Regions from separate parts of the Micromonospora sp. RTGN7 genome, predicted to be linked through region 1. Evidence: predicted binding sites of a transcription regulator. Region 1 holds the regulator's gene; the other holds the start of a gene.

Region 1 (10,359 bases):
AAGAGCATCTTGCGGGTGATCGTGGAGAGGTTCGTCGACCGGGAGTGCCACTGGCGGCGGTCGAAGATGAACGCGTCGCCCGGGTTGGCGGCGATCTCCACCGTGCCCTCCGGGTCGGGGTTGTGCACCGTCAGGTCGTCCGGCCGGGGCAGCGAGTTCCACAGGTGGCTGCCCGGGATGACCTTGGTCGCGCCGCGCCCGTTCTCCGAGAGGTCGGAGAGCACGTACCCCACCTTCAGCGAGAACATCGGCCGCGGCAGGTTCGGGTCCATCGTCTCCGGGTCGGAGTTCTGCCGGTATCCGTCCTGGTGCCAACCCCAGTACGGCTTCTCCGGCTCCGCCGCCGGCGGGGTGACGTCCAGGTGGTTGTGGTGGGTGTAGATGTTCCACCCCGCCAGGCCCCACATGTACGGGAAGGCGATCGGGTGGGTCAGCAGCTGGCCGAAGAGCTCGTCCCGATCCAGGAAGCCCAGCAGGTGCAGGGTGCCGTCCTTGGTCGTGTTGCCCTTGGCCTGCTCCTCCGCGTAGACGCGGTCGACGGCCTCCTCCAGGGCAGCCCGGTGGTCCTCCGTCAGCACGTTCCGCCGCAGGAGGAATCCCTGCTCGTGGAACTCCTTGCGGTCAGTGTCGCTGATCGGTTCGTAGCCGGTCCGGCCGTCGTAATCGAACACCGCGTAGTACCCCTCCCCATGAGGTGACACCATTTCTGGCACAGGTAGCCGATGGTACTGCGCCCGTACTGGGGGGTGCCGGTCGCGCCCGGCTGCTGGGCCTCCGGCCCGACCGACGGCAGTGCATCCGATGCGCAGAGTGATGTTCGGTTGGTCGTCGGCGAACATTGCCGGATATGTCGAATTGCGCGGTGACCGTCAGTATGGAATCCGGACGGTCGGCTTCGGCTCCTCGCCGGCCGGCCGGCCCGCCCGCCGGGTCAGACGTCGGCGAACACCTCGGCCAGGACCCGCCGGTCGGCCACCGGGGCGTCGGTCACCCGGCCCCAGGTGCCGTCCTCGGCGGTCCACTCCAGCCCGTCGAACCGGACCCGCTTCACCCCGTGGTCGGAGGCGTGCGAGACGAGCCAGTGCGCATACCGCCAGCCGTTGAGCTGGTCGGCCGCCGGCACGGCGAGCCCCGGCAGGTCGGCCTGCGACGCCGTCCCCGGCAGCCCCCAGTCCAGGCTCAGGCCTCGGGTCAGGGCCGCCGCCGCGGCCTCGCCGCGCATCAGTGGCGTCGACCCCACGGTGCAGGCCACGGCCCCGGTCGCCTGACCGAGCAGCGCCCGGGTCAATACCTGCGACTCGTCGGCCCACTTCTCGTACGCCTCCGGGTAGGCGGAGCGCTGTACCCGCTGCGCCGCCTCGGTGACCCGCAGCTTCTCCCAGCCGCGTACCCGCTTGAGCGCGGCGTAGAACTTGTTCGCCGCGTACCGCGGGTCGCCGATCTGCTCCCCGGTGCCCCAGCCCTGGCTCGGCCGCTGCTGGAACAGCCCCACCGAGTCCCGGTCGCCCCCTGCGAGGTTGCGCAGCCCGGACTCCTGGTAGGCCGTGGCGAGCGCGACCACGACGGCCCGCTCCGGCATCTTCCGTTGGGTGCCGATCGCCGCGATGGTGGCGGCGTTGGCCATCTGGTCGGCGTCGAGCCGCACCTGGCCGTCCGCCTGCACGACGCAGGTGCGCCCGGCGAGGGGAAGCCCCAGCCGCCCACCGACCTGCCGAACCACGAGCCAGATCCCGACGGCGACGACAACGGCGACGACGAGACCAGCCGCGATTGCTGTCCGACTTCGCACCCGCACCCCCTGTTCGACGGCGTTCGACAAGAGTACGTCTCCGCCGCCATCGCCCGGCTCGTCCGACCAGTTCGCTCCGTTTAGTGGCGAGTCGACCGCATTCCGCGTTCGTTGCCCCGGGTGCCGGCGGGACGCCCGGAGCGCCGAGGATCAGGCGGTCGGCACCCAGCTCGCGTCGCGCTTCTCCCGGAACGCCAGGACCCCCTCGCGCCCCTCGTCGGAGAGGAAGTACCCGGTCGACAGCGCGGCAAGCTCGGCGATCTCGGCGCGCAGGTCGGCGGCGGGCGACCTGCGCAGCAGGCCCTTCGCCCCGGCCAGCGCGCGCGGCGCCCCCCGCACCAGCGACGCGCAGACCCGCTCCACCGCCGCGTCCAGCCCGTCCGCCGGCACGGCCGCGGTGACCAGGCCGATCTCGGCCGCCCGCCGGCCGTCGAAGGTGTCACCGGTGAGGTACAGCTCGGCGGCGGCCCGGGGCGCCAGCCGGGGCAGCACGGTCGCCGAGATCACCGCCGGGATCACCCCGATCCGCACCTCGGTGAAGGCGAACGTCGCCTCCTGGGCGCAGAGCGCCAGGTCGGCCGCCGCGATCAGACCCAGCCCGCCGGCCCGGGCCGGCCCGGCCACCCGGGCCACCACCGGCTTCGGGCACTCCCAGACCGCCGCGAGCACGTCGCCGAGCATTCCGGCCGGGACGCTGCCGCTGGCGTACGCGGCGGCGGTCTCCTTCAGGTCGGCGCCGGAGCAGAACACCGGGCCGGTGTGGTCGAGCACGACCACCCGGACCGCGTCGTCGGCCACCGCGGCGGAGAGCCCGGCCAGCAGCTCGGTCATCAGCGGCGTGGAGAGCGCGTTGCGGTTGTGCGGGCTGTTCAGGGTGAGGGTGGTCACCCCGTGGGCCGTGGTGACCCGCACGAGCGCGTCGGAGGAGGTCATGCGGGCACACTAGTGGCCATGCCCGGCGTCCTTCCAGAAGGCGAAGCCGTCCCCGTCGACGGCTCGCTGCCCGCCACCGCCACCCGCGCCGTCGGCGCCCGCGGTTTCGGGGTGTACGTACACGTGCCGTTCTGCGCCAGCCGCTGCGGCTACTGCGACTTCAACACGTACACCGCCGACGAGTTGGGCGGTGGGGCCAGCCGCGAGTCGTACGCCGACACGGTGCTGGCCGAGCTGGCGCTGGCCGGGCGGGTGCTGGGCGACACTCCGCCGCCGAGGGTCGACACCGTCTTCGTCGGCGGCGGCACCCCCACCCTGCTCCCCGCCGACGACCTGGCCCGCATCCTCGACGGCATCGACCGCACCTGGGGTCTGGCCGCCGACGTCGAGGTGAGCACCGAGGCCAACCCGGAGTCGGTCACGCCCGAGTCGCTGCGGATCCTGCGCGCCGCCGGGTACACCCGGATCTCGCTGGGCATGCAGTCCGCCGCACCGGGAGTACTGGCCGTGCTCGACCGCCGGCACAGCGCCGGCCGGGCCACCGCCGCCGCGGCCGAGGCGCGCGACGCCGGGTTCGACCACGTCAACCTCGACCTGATCTACGGCACGCCGGGGGAGAGCGCCGAAGACTTCGCCGCCTCCCTGGACCAGGTCGTCGCCGCCGGGGTGGATCACGTCAGCGCGTACGCCCTGATCGTGGAGGACGGCACCCGGCTGGCCGCGCGGATGCGGCGCGGCGAGCTGCCGTACCCCTCCGACGACGTGGCGGCGGACCGCTACCTGGCCGCGGAGGCCGCCCTCGGCGCGGCCGGTTTCTCCTGGTACGAGGTGTCCAACTGGGCGCGGACGACGGCCGGGGAGTGCCGGCACAACCTGCTCTACTGGACCGGCGCGGACTGGTGGGGACTCGGCCCGGGGGCGCACAGCCACGTCGGCGGGGTGCGCTGGTGGAACGTCAAGCACCCGAGCGCGTACGCGAAGCGGCTCGCGGCGGGGGAGTCGCCCGGCCTGGCCCGGGAGGTGCTCACCGCAGGCGAGGCGCACATGGAGGACGTGATGCTGCGGCTGCGGCTCGCCTCCGGGCTGCCGCTGGACGTCCTGGACGACGCGGGCCGGGCGGGTGCTGCGCGGGCCCTGGCCGGCGGGCTGCTCGACCCGGCCGGGCACACGGCCGGCCGGGCCGTGCTCACCCTGCGCGGCCGGCTGCTGGCCGACGCGGTCGTCCGCGACCTGCTGCCCTGAAGGTAGGTGGTGCCCGGCCGGCCGGGGGAGCGGCCGACCGGGGCTCACTTGATGAAGTTGGCGGACATCGGGTAGCGGTAGGGCTGCCCCTCGTTGGCCTTGACCCCGGCGACGATGCCGAAGATCATGCCGATGATCATCGCGGCGAAACCGATGAAGATTCCGATGACGATGCAGGCCAGGATCCAGCCCACCAGCGCGATGACCGACCAGAGGAGCTGGAAGTTCAGCGCGGCGACCGCGTGCGCGCGGACGGCCGGCGACTGGTTGCCCCGGGCCAGCAGTGCGATCAGCGGTGCCACCCAGCCCAGCACGCCGCCGCCGACCAACATCCCGGCCGCGCCGCCGAAGTGCGCGATCAGGATCCAGGTCTTGTCCTCCTTGTTGGCGTTTCCGCCGGAGGGGGCGCCGTAGGCGCCACCGGACGGGTATCCGCCGCCCGGTGGGTACCCGCCCGGCGGCGGATACCCGCCGGCCGAGGGCTGGTCACCGGCGGGCGGGTATCCCCCGGGCGGCGGATAACCACCGGGCGGCGGATAACCACCGGGCGGGGGATAGCCGCCCGCCCCGGGCGCCCCGGACAGTGGTGCGGTGGGGGGCTCGTTCGCCGAAGAGCCGTACGGTGTCGACGACGGGTTCGGCTCCGGCGGGTAGCTGTTGGGGTCGCCCGCGCCGGGAGGACGAGGTGGTTCAGTCATGTACGTCACGGTAGGGGCTACCGGCAAGGGGGCGCCAGGGCGACACTGGTCGGGTCCCACGGGATGATCGAACGGGAGCCGCGCCCGGCCCCGGACGGACCGATGGTCCGTCGTCGATCTTACCGACGGTGGGGCAGCCGACGTAGACTGGCACTCGTTACAGTCGAGTGCCAGGCTTCGACCATCGGTGGGCAGGCCGTCCCGGATCGCCCGCCGCGATGCCGGGCACCGACGTGCGACAGGAGGTGGGGGAGTGGGTCTCGACGACCGCAAGCTCGCCGTGCTCCGCGCGATCGTGGAGGACTACGTCGCCACGCAGGAGCCGGTCGGCAGCAAGGCCCTGGTCGAGCGGCACCAGCTCGGTGTCTCCCCGGCGACGGTCCGCAACGACATGGCGGTGCTGGAGGAGGAGGGCTACATCCGGCAGCCGCACACCAGCGCCGGCCGGGTGCCCACCGACCGGGGCTACCGCCTCTTCGTCGACCGGCTCTCCCGGGTCAAGCCGCTCAGCCCGGCCGAGCGCCGGGCGATCGAGCGCTTCCTGGTGGGCGCGGTCGACCTTGACGACGTGGTGCACCGCACGGTCCGGCTGCTGGCCCAGCTCACCCGGCAGGTCGCCGTGGTGCAGTACCCGTCGCTGGCCCGTTCCTCGGTGCGGCACCTGGAGCTGGTGCCGATCTCCACCACCCGGTTGATGCTGGTGATGATCGCCGACACCGGGCGGGTCGAGCAACGGCTGGTCGAGCTGCCTGCGCCGGTCCCCGCCGACGATGTCACCGACCTGCGGCGGCTGGTCAACGAGAAGCTGGTGGGCAGCCGACTGTCGGAGACCCCGCCGCTGGTGCAGGCGCTGGTCGAGGAGTGCACGCCGCTGCTGCGCCCAGCCATGACCACACTCGCCACCGTGCTGCTGGAGACGCTGGTCGAACGGCATGAGGAGCGCCTGGCGCTGGCCGGCACCGCCAACCTCACCCGGGGCGGCCTGCTCGACTTCCAGGGTTCGCTGCGGCCGATCCTGGAGGCGTTGGAGGAGGAGGTGGTCATCCTCAAACTCATCGGCGAGGCCGAGTCGAGCACGACCCGGGTGCTGATCGGCGACGAGAACGAGATCGACAACCTGCGCGCCGCCTCGGTGGTCAGCACCGGGTACGGCCCGGGTGCGACCGTCCTCGGCGGCTTGGGCGTGCTCGGCCCCACCCGGATGGACTACCCCGGCACCATCGCCACGGTGCGTGCCGTGGCACGCTACGTGGGCGAGCTGCTGGCCCAGAACTGACCAGTCAGGGCCGACGGCCGGCTCCGGCCGACGACCGGCGCAACGCGAGACGAACATGAGGACACGGAACGCAGTGGCCAGGGACTACTACGGCATCCTCGGTGTGAGCCGGGAAGCCTCCGACGACGAGATCAAGCGCGCCTACCGCAAGCTGGCGCGGCAGTTCCACCCGGACGTGAATCCGGACCCGGAGGCACAGGAGAAGTTCAAGGACATCAACGCCGCGTACGAGGTCCTCTCGGACGATCGGAAACGGCAGATCGTCGACCTGGGTGGCGACCCGCTCGCCCCGGGCGGCGGGGGCGCCGGCCCGGGCGGGCCCGGCGGCGCCGGCCCGTTCGTCGGCTTCCAGGACATCATGGACGCCTTCTTCGGCGGCGCCGGTGGCGCGCGCGGGCCGCGCCCGCGGACCCGACCGGGAGCCGACGCGATCCTGCGGCTGGAGCTGGACCTGCACGAGACGGCGTTCGGCGTCGAGGCGCCGATCACCGTCGACACGGCGGTGCTCTGCACCACCTGCTCCGGCGCGGGCACCGCCGCCGGCACCCACCTGGCCACCTGCGAGGCGTGCGGCGGCCGGGGCGAGGTGCAGTCGGTGCAGCGCACCTTCCTCGGCCAGGTGGTCTCCGCCCGGCCGTGCACCGTCTGCCAGGGGCACGGCACCACCATCCCGCACCCCTGCCCGACCTGCGCCGGCGACGGGCGGGTGCGCACCCGCCGTTCACTGACCGTCAAGATCCCCGCCGGGGTCGAGGACGGCATGCGCATCCGGCTGGCCCAGCAGGGCGAGGTCGGCCCGGGCGGCGGCACCGCCGGCGACCTGTACGTGGAGATCCACGAGCGGCCGCACGACGTCTACTCCCGCAAGGGCGACGACCTGCACTGCCGGGTCACCGTCCCGATGACCGCCGCCGCGCTCGGCACCCGGCTGACCATCAAGACCCTGGACAGCGAGGAGACGGTCGACGTCAAGACCGGTACCCAACCGGGCAGCACCCTGCGGCTACGCGCCCGGGGTGTGCCCCACCTGCGCGGCACCGGCCGGGGTGACCTCTACGTCCATCTCGACGTGCGGACGCCGACCAAGCTCGACGCCGACCAGGAGAAGATGCTGCGCGACTTCGCCAAGACCCGGGGCGAGGAGGTCGCCGAGCTGACCAAGCAGGGCGGCTTCTTCTCCCGGATGCGCGACGCCTTCAACGGCCACCCCTGACCGGCCTGGCCGCCCCGGCGTCCGTCGGGGCGGCTAACCTGATCGTCGTGTCCGCGCCGCTGTTCCTGGTCGAGTCGCTGCCCACCGTCGACCAGCTCACCCTGGACGGCCCCGAGGGGCACCACGCCGCCACCGTGCAGCGGCTGCGCGTCGGCGAGGAACTGCTGCTCGCCGACGGCCGGGGTGGCACCGCGTCCGCCGTGGTCACGGCCGTCGGCCGGGGCAGCCTGGAACTCGACGTCACCTCCCGGGGGTACGTCGACGCGCCCGTCCCCCGGCTCGTGGTGGTGCAGGGCATCGCCAAGGGCGACCGGGGCGAGCTGGCCGTGCAGGCGATGACCGAGGTCGGGGTGGACGAGATCGTGCCCTGGGCGGCGTCCCGCTCGGTGGTGCAGTGGCGTGGCGAACGGGGTGCCCGGGCCCGGGAGAAGTGGGTGGCGACCGCCCGGGAGGCGGCCAAGCAGGCCCGCCGGGCGTGGCTGCCGGTGGTCGCCGGGGCCCCTGACGAGTCCACGGTCACCGTGGCCCGCCGGATCGCCGGCGCAGCCGCCGTGTTCGTCCTGCACGAGGAGGCCGAGGACCGGCTCACCACCGTCGAGCTGCCGCAGGGCGGCGAGATCGTGCTCGTGGTCGGCCCGGAGGGCGGCATCGCCGAACCCGAGTTGACCGCGTTCACCGCCGCTGGCGCCCGCCCGGTCCGCCTGGGCCCGTCCGTCCTGCGCACCTCCACCGCCGGCGTCGCGGCCCTCGCAGTCCTCTCCACCCGCCTCGCCCGCTGGTAACCCCCACCCCCAGGTGCCCGCGCACTCGTCGGGTGGGGGCGGGGTGGGTGGGGGTTAGGTGCGGAGGTGGCTGGCGCCGTTGAGGTCGATGATGGTGCCGGCGGCCCACTCCGCCTCGGGGCTGGCCAGCCAATGGATGGCGGCGGCGATCTCGTCGGGGCGGGCCACCCGGTTGAACGGGCTCTGGGCGCGGATCGCGGCGCCCCGCTCGCCGGCCAGGTGCTCCGTGGTCATGTCCGTCTCCACGAAGCCGGGTGCCACCGTGGCCACCGCGATGCCGTACGGGGCGAGGGCCACCGCGAGGGACTGGCCGAGCGCGTTCAGCCCCGCTTTGCTCGCCCCGTACGCCGGCTGATCCGGCTCGCCCCGGAACGCGCCTCGGGAGGAGACGTTGACGATCCGCCCGCCTCGCTCGCGCATGTGCTGGGCGGCGCACCAGGTCACGTTGGCCGCCCCGGTCAGGTTGGTCTCCAGCGCCTGCCGCCAGCGCCGCTGCCAGTCGGCGTAGGAGATGCCGAAGACCGGGTGCGGGGCGTCCCGCTCGCCGTACACCCCGGCGTTGTTGACCAGCACGTCCAGCCCGCCGAGGCGGGCCGCCGCGTCGTCGACCATGGCCCGTACCGCGTCGGGGTCGGTCAGGTCCGCGCGGACCACGACGTGCCCTTCGCCCGGCAGTTCCGCGCGTAGCTCCTCGGCCAGTTCCGCCGAGTCGCGGTGGTGGATCGCCACCCGGTCCCCGCCCGCCGCGAACCTCGTCGCCACCGCGCGCCCGATGCCGCGCGAGGACCCGGTCACCAGTACCGCCCGTGATGTCACGCAGGCCATCATGCCCGAGCCGGCCGGGACGCCCTACCATGCCCCAATGGGATCCGACTGCCTGTTCTGCCGCATCGCCGCCGGTGAGATCCCGGCGACCATCGTCCGGGAGACCGACACCACGCTGGCGTTCCGGGACATCGACCCGAAGGCACCGGTGCACGTACTGGTGATTCCGAAGGAGCACTACGCCGACGTGGCGGCCCTGGGCCGGGCGGACCCGGCGCTGGCCGGTGAGCTGCTGGCCGCGGCCGCCGTCGTGGCCGAGGACGAGGGCCTGCTCGGCGACGGCTACCGGCTGATGTTCAACACCGGGGCGTACGGCGGCCAGGAGGTCTTCCACGTGCACGCCCATGTGCTCGGCGGCGCGCCGCTCGGCCCGATGCTGTGCCGGTAGGCGGGCGAAGGTGAGCGAGGTCGACGGCCGCCTGGAGCGGATGGTCCGGCGGACGCAGGCCGATGGGCGGGTGCCGGCCGTCTCGGCCGCCCTGCACCGGGTTGACCGACCGTTGTGGACCTGCGCGGTCGGCGGCACCGGCAACGAGACACCGCTCGGCCCGCAGACGCTGTTCCGGATCGGCTCGGTCACCAAGACCTTCACGGCGGTGCTCGTCCTCCAGTGCCGGGACGCCGGCCTGCTCGACCTGGACGACCCGGTCGCCCGGCACCTCGACGTCCCCGCACACGGCGAGCTGACCGTGCGCCGACTGCTGTCGCACACCTCGGGTTTGCAACGGGAGCCGCACGGCGACGTCTGGGACACCCTGGTCGCCCCCGGGGCGGACGAGTTGCTGGCCGACCTGGCCCGCGCCGAGCGGGTGCTGCCGCCGGCCCGCCGCTATCACTACTCCAACCTCGCGATGGCGCTGCTCGGTCAGCTCGTCGCCCGGCTGCGCGGCGGTTCCTGGGCCGAGGTACTCGCCGAGCGGGTGCTCGTCCCGCTCGGTCTGAGCGCCACCACCGACAGGCCGGGCCCGGCGGCGGCCACCGGGTTTCTGGTCGACGCGTACTCCGACGAGGCGCACCCGGAGCCGCCGACCGACTTCGGCGCCCTCGGCCCGGCCGCCCAGCTCTGGAGCACCGCCGCCGACATGGCCCGGTGGGCGGCGTTCCTGGCTGACCCGGGGGCGCTCGACCCCGCCGGAGCCGTGCTCGCCCCGGCCACCCTGGACGAGATGCGCTGGCCGTTGACCGTCACCGACGAGACATCCTGGGGCGCTGGCTTCGGGCTGGGGCTGATCCTGGTTCCGCAGGGGGAACGGGTGGTGCACGTCGGGCACGACGGGGCGATGCCCGGGTTCCTGGCCGCCGTCTACGGCCGGCGCGGCGGCGACGGCACCGCCGGTGCGATGGGCGCGGCGGTGCTCGGCTCGTCCGGGATCGGGGTGGCGGTGATCGACCTGCCGCACCGGCTGCTGGCCGCGTCCGCCGAGTACGACCCGGCCGACGTCGAGCCGTGGCGGCCGGGGGAGCCGGCCCCGGCGCACCTGCGCGGGATGCTGGGCCGCTGGTGGGGCGAGGGCTTCGGATACGACTTCAGCTGGTACGACGGGGCCCTGCGGGCCCGGGGCGCGGACGATCCGGCGGGGAAGCCGCCGGCGGTCTTCGCC
Region 2 (10,359 bases), on a different contig from region 1:
GAATTGGCTGGCGGCTATGTGTCGGATGGTGGTGGCACCGATTCCGGCGGTGACGGTGTGACCAGGTCCATGTCCGCGAAGCGGCCCACCCGCTGGGAACCCCGGGTGTTGGGGCGGTCGTCACCGTAGACTCGGGCGCACAACTGAATACCTCATCCAGAGGGGCAGAGGGATACGGCCCGACGAAGCCCCGGCAACCACCCGCGCGCTCGATGACGAGCGGCGCGGACAGGTGCCAATTCCGTCCCCGCCGCAGGGTGCGATGCGGGGAAAGATGAGAGGACTTCCTCGCCATGACGTCGACTCTTGCCGCGCCCGGCATCGACACCACCGCCAGCCCCGCCCGAGCCCTGGTCTGCCGGGCCTGTTCGGCGCGCTACCCGCTGGCCGCGCAACACGCCTGCTACGAGTGTTTCGGCCCCCTTGAGGTCGACTACGACACCGCAGCCCTGGCCCGGGTCACCCGGGAGCAGATCGAGGCGGGTCCGCAGAACATCTGGCGGTACGCCGCCCTCCTCCCGGCCGGCCAGGACCCCGCCACCCGGGTGACTCTCGACCCGGGGCTTACCCCGCTGGTCGCCGCGCCCAACCTCGCCGCCGAGCTGGGCATCACCGCCCCGCTCTGGGTCAAGGACGACAGCGCCAACCCGACGCACTCGTTCAAGGACCGGGTGGTCTCGGTGGCCCTCACCGCAGCCCGGGCGCTCGGCTTCGCCCGCTTCGCCTGTGCCTCGACCGGCAACCTGGCCAACTCGGTTGCCGCCCACGCGGCCCGCGCCGGAACCCCGTCGATCGTCTTCATCCCCAGCGACCTGGAGCCGGGCAAGATCGTCACCACCGCCGTCTACGGCGGCGAGCTGGTGGCCATCGACGGCTCGTACGACGACGTGAACCGGCTCTGCGGCGAGCTGGTGGAGACCGACGAGTTCGAGGACACCGCCTTCGTCAACGTCAACGTCCGCCCGTTCTACGCCGAGGGTTCCAAGACCCTCGGGTACGAGGTGGCCGAGCAGCTCGGCTGGCGCATCCCGGCGCAGGTGGTCATCCCGATGGCCAGCGGCGAGCTGCTCACCAAGATCGACAAAGCGTTCAGTGAACTGGTCGAGATCGGCCTCGTGGAGGCCCCGGCCGGCGGCTGGAAGGTCTTCGGCGCCCAGTCGGCCGGCTGTAACCCGATCGCCACCGCCCTGCACGCCGAGCGCGACACCATTACTCCGGTCAAGCCGACCGGCATCGCCAAGTCGCTCAACATCGGCGACCCGGCCGCCGGCATCTACGCCCTGGAGGCCGTGCGGCGCACCGGCGGCTGGATGGAGTACGTCGACGACGACGAGATCCGCGAGGGCATCCGGCTGCTGGCCCGAACGACCGGGATCTTCGCCGAGACCGCCGGCGGGGTGACCGTGGCGGTGCTGCGCAAGCTGGTCGACTCCGGCCGGCTCGACCCGACGGCGGAGACCGTGGTCTTCAACACCGGTGAGGGGCTGAAGACCATCGACGCCGTCGCCGGCCAGGTCGGCCCGACGCATCACATCAAACCCTCGTTGCGCGCCGCCCGCGAGGCAGGCCTCCTCGGCTGACGGCTGCCCGAGCGCGCCGCACCCTGCGGGACGCGCTCTGCGGCTCGCCGCCGCTGAGCGACACGATGTGCGGTATGTCACGTCCTGCCCCCCGGGCCGCGGCGGGCACGACATACCGCATCCGGGGAGAACTCCCGGTCACCCGGTCGGTGGAGGTGTGGATCGCCCGGATGGGGGATCCGGCGCATCCACCGAGTAACCGACCTTTTGCCTTGGGTGAGAAAGACCCGTCGCTAAGGACTTGACGGCGATAACCGGACGGCGCAAGATGCTCGGTGCGGGAGGGCGTTTCGCCGGAGACTTTTAGTTCTTACGACCCAACGCCGGAGGCGTTGTGCGATCGTCCCTCCCGACCAACTTCCCGATTCGGGCCGGCGAGAAATTCGCCGGCCCGATCGTCGTTTCCGGTCACCGTCGGCCTGTGAGCAGCACGACCACGCTGGCCGAGCAGGGCGCGGTCGACGCGGGCAGCCCATGGGCGCAGCACCGGCTCGGCGTAGCCGCCGGCGGCCAGGCCGGCCCGCCGTTCGAAGAGATTGCCCCGGCCGTAGCTGCCGGTGAGCGTGTACGACCAGCCGCAGGCCAGCCAGTACGCCGGCCAGAACAGCGGCCCGAGCAGCGCGTACTGGCGGGTGTGCCGGGTCTCGTGGCCCAGCAGTTCGGCCCGGTCCGGGTGCAGCAGCCACTCGGCGGGGCGACGGGTCAGGATCACCGAGCCGACGGTGAAGCACTCCTGCCGTGGCACCGGCAGTCGGTATCCGCCGGCCACGATCACCCCGTCCGGGGTGCGCACCCGGGCGGTCCGGGCCAGGGCGGCCAGCGCCAGCCCGACCGGGGTGGAGCCGTTCAGCCAGGTGGCTCGGGTGCAGGCGCGTTGCCGCATGACTCCAGCATGCGGCCGGTTCGCCGGTGCCGCCAGCGCCGGTTGTCGGCCCCTACTGTCCGGTCCCCGGCTGCGGCATGATGGCGGGCATGACGGAGACCCCGCATCCCCTGTACGACAGGCACGCCGACACCCTCAACCGTGCGCTGACCGCGATCACGGAGCGCGGGTACTGGTCTGCCTACCCGGAGTCGCCCAGCCCTCGGCTGTACGGCGAGACCGCCGCCGCCGACGGCAAGGCCGCCTTCGAGGCGTACCGCAACGGCGACTTCCCGCTCGACCAGCCGGGCTCCGGCGACCGGGTCGCCACCGAGACCAGCCCGTTCGGCCTGGAGCTGAACGTGCGGTACCCGCACGCGGGCGCCGACGAGTTGCTCGCCGCCGCCTCCGCCGCACTGCCGGCCTGGCGCGACGCCGGCCCGCAGGCCCGGGTGGGCGTCTGCCTGGAGATCCTGGCCCGGCTGCACCGCAACATCTTCGAGTTGGCCAACGCGGTGCAGTTCACCAGCGGCCAGGCGTTCGTGATGGCCTTCCAGGCCGGCGGCGCGCACGCGCTCGACCGGGCGTTGGAGGCAATTGCCTACGCGTACGCGGAGATGACCCGGCACCCGAGGACGGCCGGCTGGGAGAAGGCCGCCGGCAAGGGCGACCCGCTGCGGATGACCAAGACGTTCCACGTGGTGCCGCGCGGGGTGGCGCTGGTGATCGGCTGCAACACCTTCCCGACCTGGAATTCGTACCCCGGGCTGTTCGCCTCGCTGGTCACCGGCAACCCGGTGGTCGTCAAGCCGCACCCGCGCGCGGTGCTGCCCCTGGCCGTCACCGTGCGGTACGCCCGGGAGGTGCTCGCCGAGGCCGGCTTCGACCCGAACCTGGTGCTGCTCGCCCCCGAGGCCCCCGGCGAGAAGCTGGCCTCGACCCTCGCCCTGCACCCGGGCGTGAAGATCGTCGACTTCACCGGCTCCACCGAGTACGGCGATTGGTTGGAGGCCAACGCCCGGCAGGCGTCGGTCTACACCGAGAAGGCCGGCCTGAACACGGTGGTGGTCGATTCCACCGACGACTTCGCCGGCCTGTGCCGCAACCTCGGCTTCACGCTGACCCTCTACAGCGGCCAGATGTGCACCACCTCGCAGAACATTCTCATCCCCTCCGGTGGCATCGCCACCGACCAGGGGCACAAGAGCTTCGAGGAGGTGGCCGGGGGGATCGCCGCCGCGGTCTCCAAGCTCACCGCCGACCCGGCCCGAGGGGTCGAGTTCACCGGCGCGATCGTCAACGACGAGGTGTTGAAGCGTCTCGACGAGGTCACCGGAGTCGGCGAGGCAGTGCTGGAATCCCGTACGGTCGAGCATCCGGCCTTCCCCGGAGCGGTGGTCCGCACGCCGACGATCGTCAGGCTGTCGGCCGACGACACCGAGACCTACTCCCGGGAGTGGTTCGGGCCGATCTCGTTCGCCATCGCCACCGACTCCACCGCGCACAGCCTGGAGATCCTGCGCTCCACGGTGGGGGAGAAGGGCGCGTTGACCGCCGCCGTCTACTCCACGGACGAGGCGGTGCTGGACGCGGCCGAGGCGGCGGCGATCGACGCCGGGGTGCACCTGTCGTGCAACCTGACCGGTGGCGTCTTCGTGAACCAGTCGGCGGCGTTCTCCGACTTCCATGGCAGCGGCGCCAACCCGGCTGCCAACGCGGCCCTGACCGATGGCGCGTACGTGGCGAACCGGTTCCGCATAGTGCAGAGCCGCCGCCCCGCCTGAGGTGTAAGGAGGGGCCCCTTGTTAACGCCTGGCGTCGAGAAGGGGCCCCTTCTCACCACCGGTGTCGCCGGCGCTCAGGCCGGGCGGCGCATCTGGAGCTCGCGCAGGGTGGGGAACTTCGGGTGGGGGACCCGGACGCCCGTGTCGACGAAGCCGAGCCGCTGGTACGCACGGTAGGCGTGGTCGTTGCCGACCACCACCTCCAGCATCAGCTCCGGGCGGCCGCATTGGCGGGACCAGGCGGCCACCGCCTCGATCAGTTCGGCGAGCAGGCCGGTGCCCCGGCGCTGCGGCGTGACGTAGACGGCGTACACGACGGTCAGGCCCGGGTCGTCCGGCCAGACCGCGTCGCCCGCGTGCCCCACCAGCCGGCCGGCGGGTCCGCCGGGGCGGTCGGCGCCCGGGTCGGCGATGAACTGCGCGGCGCGCCGGCCGACGGCGACCGAGGCGATCCGGGCCGCGTAGTCGGCGTGCGGGCGGGCGGCGGCGTCGGCCAGGGTCTCCAGGAAGGCCAGCGGGGCGTCGGCGAGCATCTCCAGCCGCAGCGCCCGCATCCGGGCCGCGTCCCACGGCGTCACCCGACGGACGGTGGCCGCCCGCGCGGACGGTGCGACGGTCCCCGCCGAGGCTGGGTGTCCGGCGAGCGACGGGCGGGGACCTGCTGTCATCCCGCATGCTTACCGCAGTGACGATCATCTATTCTGCCCCGGGTCGAGGTCGGTCCGATATTGGCCGATTTACGGTCGTGCACTGCTGTGACGGCTCGTGTACCGTGCGATTTTGGTCACTGATTTCGGGGTCGTCGTCGACTCCGAAACCGGTGGTCCGGGGCCGCCGGTTCGCGCTGGCGTCCCGCCGGTTCGGCAGGCCGCGCGACGTGAGGAAGTGCACCGTGGCACAGGGCAGCGTGAAGTGGTTCAACGCCGAGAAGGGCTACGGCTTCATCGCCGTCGACGGGGGGCAGGACGTCTTCGTCCACTTCTCCGCGATCGAGATGGACGGCTACAAGGCGCTCGACGACGGACAACGGGTGGAGTTCGAGATCGCCCAGGGGCAGAAGGGCCCGCAGGCCGAGCGGGTCCGCGTCGTCGCCTGACCCTCCGAACGGTTTCGGGGCCCGGGGCGGGCCCCGACCGACCCGCGACCACGGCGACCGGGCACCCCAGCCGGTGCCCCACGTCGCCCGGCGCGCCGCACCCCGACGGCGGCCTCGGCTTCACGCTGCCCCGCCGGTCCGCCCCGCCCCAGCTCTTCGCCGTCGATCCTGCCCCGCCCCGCGGCCCGGATCCGCCCATTCGCCTAACCGGGCGGCCCGCGGGCTGACGTGGCTCGCCGGCTGGCGCGGCCCGCCAGCTGACGTGGCCCGCCGGCTGACGTGGCGGGAACTCCCGTACGCGGTCCCGATCCGTCTCGTGCACCTGGTCGGCCTGGTCGTCGCGTACGCCGAGCGGCGGACGTGCGCAGGGGCCGGTGACCGCCGCCCGGCTAACGCGTGGACTTGGCTGAAAAGGGGGCCGGTTGGCGCTGGTCAGGGCGGGCGGATCCGGCCGGGCGACGGCATCGTGCTTGCACTCGGCAGGGGAGAGTGCTAAACAAGTCATTGGCACTCGCTGACTGTGAGTGCCAATGGTCGGGGCGGTTTGGGTCACGGCCGCTCGGCGGAAAACCGCCGGGTGGCACATGGCCGGTCGTCGCGGGCTATCCGGCCCGGCCGAGGAGACGTCGTCGTCGCCAGGTGGCGATGTCTCAAGGTGCGTACACCAGGCGGCCCATCCGGGACACACACTCGGGTGGCCCGTGAGTGTCCAGGAGGACAACGCCGTATGGCCAAGATGATCGCGTTCGACGAAGAAGCTCGCCGTGGCCTCGAGCGGGGCATGAACCAGCTCGCCGACGCCGTGAAGGTGACCCTCGGCCCCAAGGGCCGTAACGTCGTGCTCGAGAAGAAGTGGGGTGCCCCCACCATCACCAACGATGGTGTGAGCATCGCCAAGGAGATCGAGCTCGAGGACCCGTACGAGAAGATCGGCGCCGAGCTGGTCAAGGAGGTCGCCAAGAAGACCGACGACGTTGCCGGTGACGGCACGACGACGGCGACCGTCCTGGCCCAGGCCCTGGTTCGCGAGGGCCTGCGCAACGTGGCCGCCGGTGCCAACCCGATGGCCCTCAAGCGGGGCATCGAGGCCGCCGTGGCCAGCGTCTCGGAGGAGCTGCTCAAGCTCGCCAAGGACGTGGAGACCAAGGAGCAGATCGCCTCCACCGCCTCCATCTCGGCCGGTGACAGCACCGTCGGCGAGATCATCGCCGAGGCGATGGACAAGGTCGGCAAGGAAGGCGTCATCACTGTCGAGGAGAGCAACACCTTCGGCCTGGAGCTTGAGCTCACCGAGGGCATGCGCTTCGACAAGGGTTACATCTCCGCCTACTTCATGACGGACCCGGAGCGTATGGAGGCCGTCTTCGACGACCCGTACCTCCTCATCGTCAACAGCAAGATCTCGTCGGTGAAGGACCTGCTCCCGATCCTGGAGAAGGTCATGCAGTCGGGCAAGTCGCTGCTGATCATCGCCGAGGACATCGATGGTGAGGCCCTGGCCACCCTCGTGGTCAACAAGGTCCGCGGCACCTTCAAGTCGGTCGCCGTCAAGGCGCCGGGCTTCGGTGACCGCCGCAAGGCCATGCTGGCCGACATCGCCATCCTCACCGGTGGCCAGGTCATCAGCGAGGAGGTCGGCCTCAAGCTCGACGCCGTCAACCTCGACATGCTGGGCCGCGCCCGCAAGGTCGTGGTGACCAAGGACGAGACCACCATCGTCGACGGTTCCGGCGACGCCGAGCAGATCCAGGGTCGGGTCAACCAGATCCGGGCCGAGATCGACAAGAGCGACTCCGACTACGACCGCGAGAAGCTGCAGGAGCGCCTGGCCAAGCTGGCCGGCGGTGTTGCGGTCATCAAGGTCGGCGCGGCCACCGAGGTCGAGCTGAAGGAGCGCAAGCACCGCATCGAGGACGCCGTTCGCAACGCGAAGGCCGCCGTCGAAGAGGGCATCGTCCCGGGTGGTGGCGTCGCGCTGGTGCAGGCCGGCAAGACCGCCTTCGAGAAGCTGGACCTGGTCGGCGACGAGGCGACCGGTGCCAACATCGTCAAGGTCGCGCTGGACGCCCCGCTGCGGCAGATCGCCGTCAACGCCGGCCTCGAGGGCGGCGTCGTGGTGGAGAAGGTCCGTAACCTGAGCCCGGGTCACGGCCTCAACGCCGCCAACGGCGAGTACGTCGACCTGCTGGCCGCGGGCATCATCGACCCGGCCAAGGTGACCCGGTCGGCGCTGCAGAACGCCGCTTCGATCGCGGCGCTCTTCCTCACCACCGAGGCCGTCGTCGCGGACAAGCCGGAGAAGGCCTCGGCCGCCCCGGCTGGCCCGGGTGGCGGGGACATGGACTTCTGAGTCCAGCTCCACCAACGCCTAAGGGGCGGGCCGCGTCAGCGGTCCGCCCCTTCCGCGTCGACTCCGCCCGGGATGGCCCGCTCAGGTCGGCAGCGGGCGCTGGTTGCGCCGCGTGCGGGTGCGGTCGTACGGCGGCGCGATCCGGATCGGCTCGTCCACCAGGGCGATCGGTTCCTCGGCCACCGGTTCGTCGAGCCCCGTCATCTCCGCCCGCTGTTCGGCGTCGCCGTAGTCGAGCCGGTCGAACGGCAACTGCCCGGGAATCTCGTCGACCGGCGTGCCGCTGATGTCCTGGACCTCGTCGATCTGTTCGTCGTCCGTGGTCATGACTGCCTCCTCTACCGAGACGGTAGGGGGACGTCGATGGCAGCCGGGACCGAACGGGGTAATGCGGTTTCACGTCCCGTCTAGGCCCCCGTGAGGACCTTGCGGTAGAGGAAGAACACCCGCTCGATCCGCGCCCCGGCGCTCCCCGAGTAGAACGGCACCGGGCCCACCCAGCCGATCTGGGCCGATTCCGCCCCCTCGTCCCGCTGGTCGCGCAGGCAGCGGCGCAGCAGTACGCCGCCGATTCCCGAGCCCGCCGCCTCCGGGGCGGTGCCCATCGGCCCGAACCAGCTCGGTCGCGACGACCCCCAGGCGGCGAAGCCGAGGATCCGGCCGTCCCGCTCCGCCAGGTGCGCCCCGGCGCCCGGCCGCCCCACCGAGCCGGCCAGCTCGGCGTCCCAGACGCCGCCGAAGTTGGACCGGGCGAAGTCGGCCAGGGCCGGCAGGTCCGCCAGCTCCGCGCGCCGCACCGCGATGCCACGTTCGGCCAGCCGCCGCTCCGCCGGCTCCGTCGTCCGCAGCGCCGGCGATCCGTCGTACGACAGGTCTGCGGTCATGTTCCAGGCCGTGCGGTCCTGGCCGTAGCCCAGCGCCAGCGCGGCACAGACGGCCGGGGTGTACCGCACGTCGATCCCGGGCCAGGCGTAGTACGGCGGGTTGCCGGCCAGCAGCACCTCGGTCGCGCCTCCCTCGGCGAGCGCCCGCTCGGCCCGGGTGAGTAGGGCCCGCCCGATGCCCCGGCGGCGTAGCTGCGGGTCCACCGCCACCAGGTCGACGTGACCGAGCCCGGGATCGGTCCCGGAGAGCGAGGCAATCAGCACCCCGACCAGCTCCGCCCCCCGGTAGGCACCCAGTCCCAGCACCGTCCGGTCCGCTGCGGCGCGGGTGTGCAGGGCATCCACGACGGCCCCCGCCTCGGCCGCGTCCTCGGGCAGGTCGAGGGCGCGCCGGCACAGGGCCACCACGTCGGGCAGCGCATCCGGGGCCAGCTCGGTGACGATGATCTCCTCGTCCATGATCGCCGACCCTAGGCCATCGGTCGGCCCCGCGGCACCCGCCTCTCGGGTTTCGCTCACCCGGCCCGGGCGGCGAGCACGGCGGCGTACGCGTCGACGAGGCCGGCGCCGGTGATGTTCGCGCCGCCGCCGCAGAGGTCCTGCGGCTTGCCGGTGAGGTGCCCGGTCCCCGCCGGGGTGGCGGTGTCGCGCAGGATCCGCCGGGTCCGTTCCAGGTCACCGACCAGGGCCGGGTTCGCCGACCACATCAGCGCCACCACCCCGGCGACCTGCGGGGCCGCCATCGAGGTGCCGTCCAGCGTGGCGTACGTGCCACCCGGCATCGCGGAGAGCACCCCCACCCCCGGGGCGAGCAGGTCCGGCTTGTTCCCGTCCACCACCGGCCCCCGGCTGGAGAACGAGGCGACCTCCCGGTCCCGGTCCGCCGCCCCGACCGTGAGCACGTCCGGGTACGCCGCCGGCGGGTCGCCGATGGACCCGCAGTACGGCCCGGTGTTGCCGGCCGCCGCGACGACGAAGATGCCGGCCGCGTCCAGCGCCGCCGTCGCCGGCCGTAGCGCCGCCGGATCGCAGCCCTCGATCGAGGGGCAGCCCCACGAGTTCGTCAGCACCTGCGGGGCCCGCTCGGGCCGGCCGTCGACGAACGGGTCGCCGCCGGCCGGGAACGGGGCCAGCATGAACTGGAGGCAGTCGAGGTAGCGGGCCGGGTTGCCGAGATTGCGGTCCAGGTTCACGCAGCCGACCCAGCTCGCCCCGGGGGCCACCCCGATGCCGCCGCGCCCGACCGCGCTGCCCGCCGTGTGGGTGCCGTGCCCGCCCCGGTCGGTCGGCGCCGTCGTGTGCTCCCACGGGTCGTACCAGGAGTCGTCGCCGCCCCGGAAGCCGGCGGCCAGCGCCGGATGCCCACCGTCGACCCCGGAGTCGGAGCTGCCCACCACCACGCCGGCGCCGGTCACCTTCAGCTGGGACCAGACCCGGTTCGCGCCGATCTGGGACACGTTCCAGGCCGCCCCGGCCGGCGCGGGCGCGTCGCCCCGGGTGGTCGGCGCGGGCGCGGGCAGCGGGCGCAGCCGTTGGTCGACCAGCACCCGATCCACCTCGGCCCGGCTGGACAGCCAGGCCCGCACGGTCGGCCCGCCGTCCACCTCGACCGCGTTGACCAGGTAGTACGGCGTCGCGTCGAGCCGCAGCCGGGCCAGGTCGCGGAGCAGGTCGGCCTGGGTGCGCTCGGCGGTGGCGACGAGCCGTCGATAGACCTCCCGGGCCCGCGCGTCCCGCCCCGCCAGGCCGGGCGGCCCGGCGGGAATTCCGCTCAGGTCGGCCTGCTCGCGCAGCACCACCAGC

The links. The regulator HrcA, encoded in region 1, represses chaperone genes, less so after heat shock. The targets are predictions, from matches to a motif close to GGTTNGCACNCTCNNNNNGAGNGTGCNAACC.
Region 2: a site for HrcA is predicted at 5,825-5,855, ahead of groL (chaperonin GroEL). Genes of this name have one in related genera too.

What each region holds. Positions count from the first base shown of each region.
Region 1 covers NZ_JAPZLF010000007.1:49,212-59,570, forward strand. Annotated here, with positions in the region: gene SNR22_RS12215 (phytanoyl-CoA dioxygenase family protein) at 1-671, opposite strand, end outside; gene SNR22_RS12220 (hypothetical protein) at 932-1,795, opposite strand; gene SNR22_RS12225 (enoyl-CoA hydratase-related protein) at 1,940-2,722, opposite strand; gene hemW (radical SAM family heme chaperone HemW) at 2,741-3,964, shown strand; gene SNR22_RS12235 (DUF4870 domain-containing protein) at 4,009-4,662, opposite strand; gene hrcA (heat-inducible transcriptional repressor HrcA) at 4,916-5,938, shown strand; gene dnaJ (molecular chaperone DnaJ) at 6,012-7,151, shown strand; gene SNR22_RS12250 (16S rRNA (uracil(1498)-N(3))-methyltransferase) at 7,199-7,933, shown strand; gene SNR22_RS12255 (SDR family oxidoreductase) at 7,988-8,749, opposite strand; gene SNR22_RS12260 (histidine triad nucleotide-binding protein) at 8,796-9,146, shown strand; gene SNR22_RS12265 (serine hydrolase domain-containing protein) at 9,187-10,359, shown strand, end outside.
Region 2 covers NZ_JAPZLF010000023.1:51,892-62,250, forward strand. Annotated here, with positions in the region: SAM riboswitch class I at 150-281, shown strand; gene thrC (threonine synthase) at 294-1,580, shown strand; gene SNR22_RS25465 (hypothetical protein) at 1,891-2,463, opposite strand; gene paaN (phenylacetic acid degradation protein PaaN) at 2,553-4,226, shown strand; gene SNR22_RS25475 (N-acetyltransferase family protein) at 4,301-4,894, opposite strand; gene SNR22_RS25480 (cold-shock protein) at 5,119-5,322, shown strand; gene groL (chaperonin GroEL) at 6,050-7,672, shown strand; gene SNR22_RS25490 (hypothetical protein) at 7,754-7,999, opposite strand; gene SNR22_RS25495 (GNAT family N-acetyltransferase) at 8,080-9,015, opposite strand; gene SNR22_RS25500 (S8 family serine peptidase) at 9,072-10,359, opposite strand, start outside.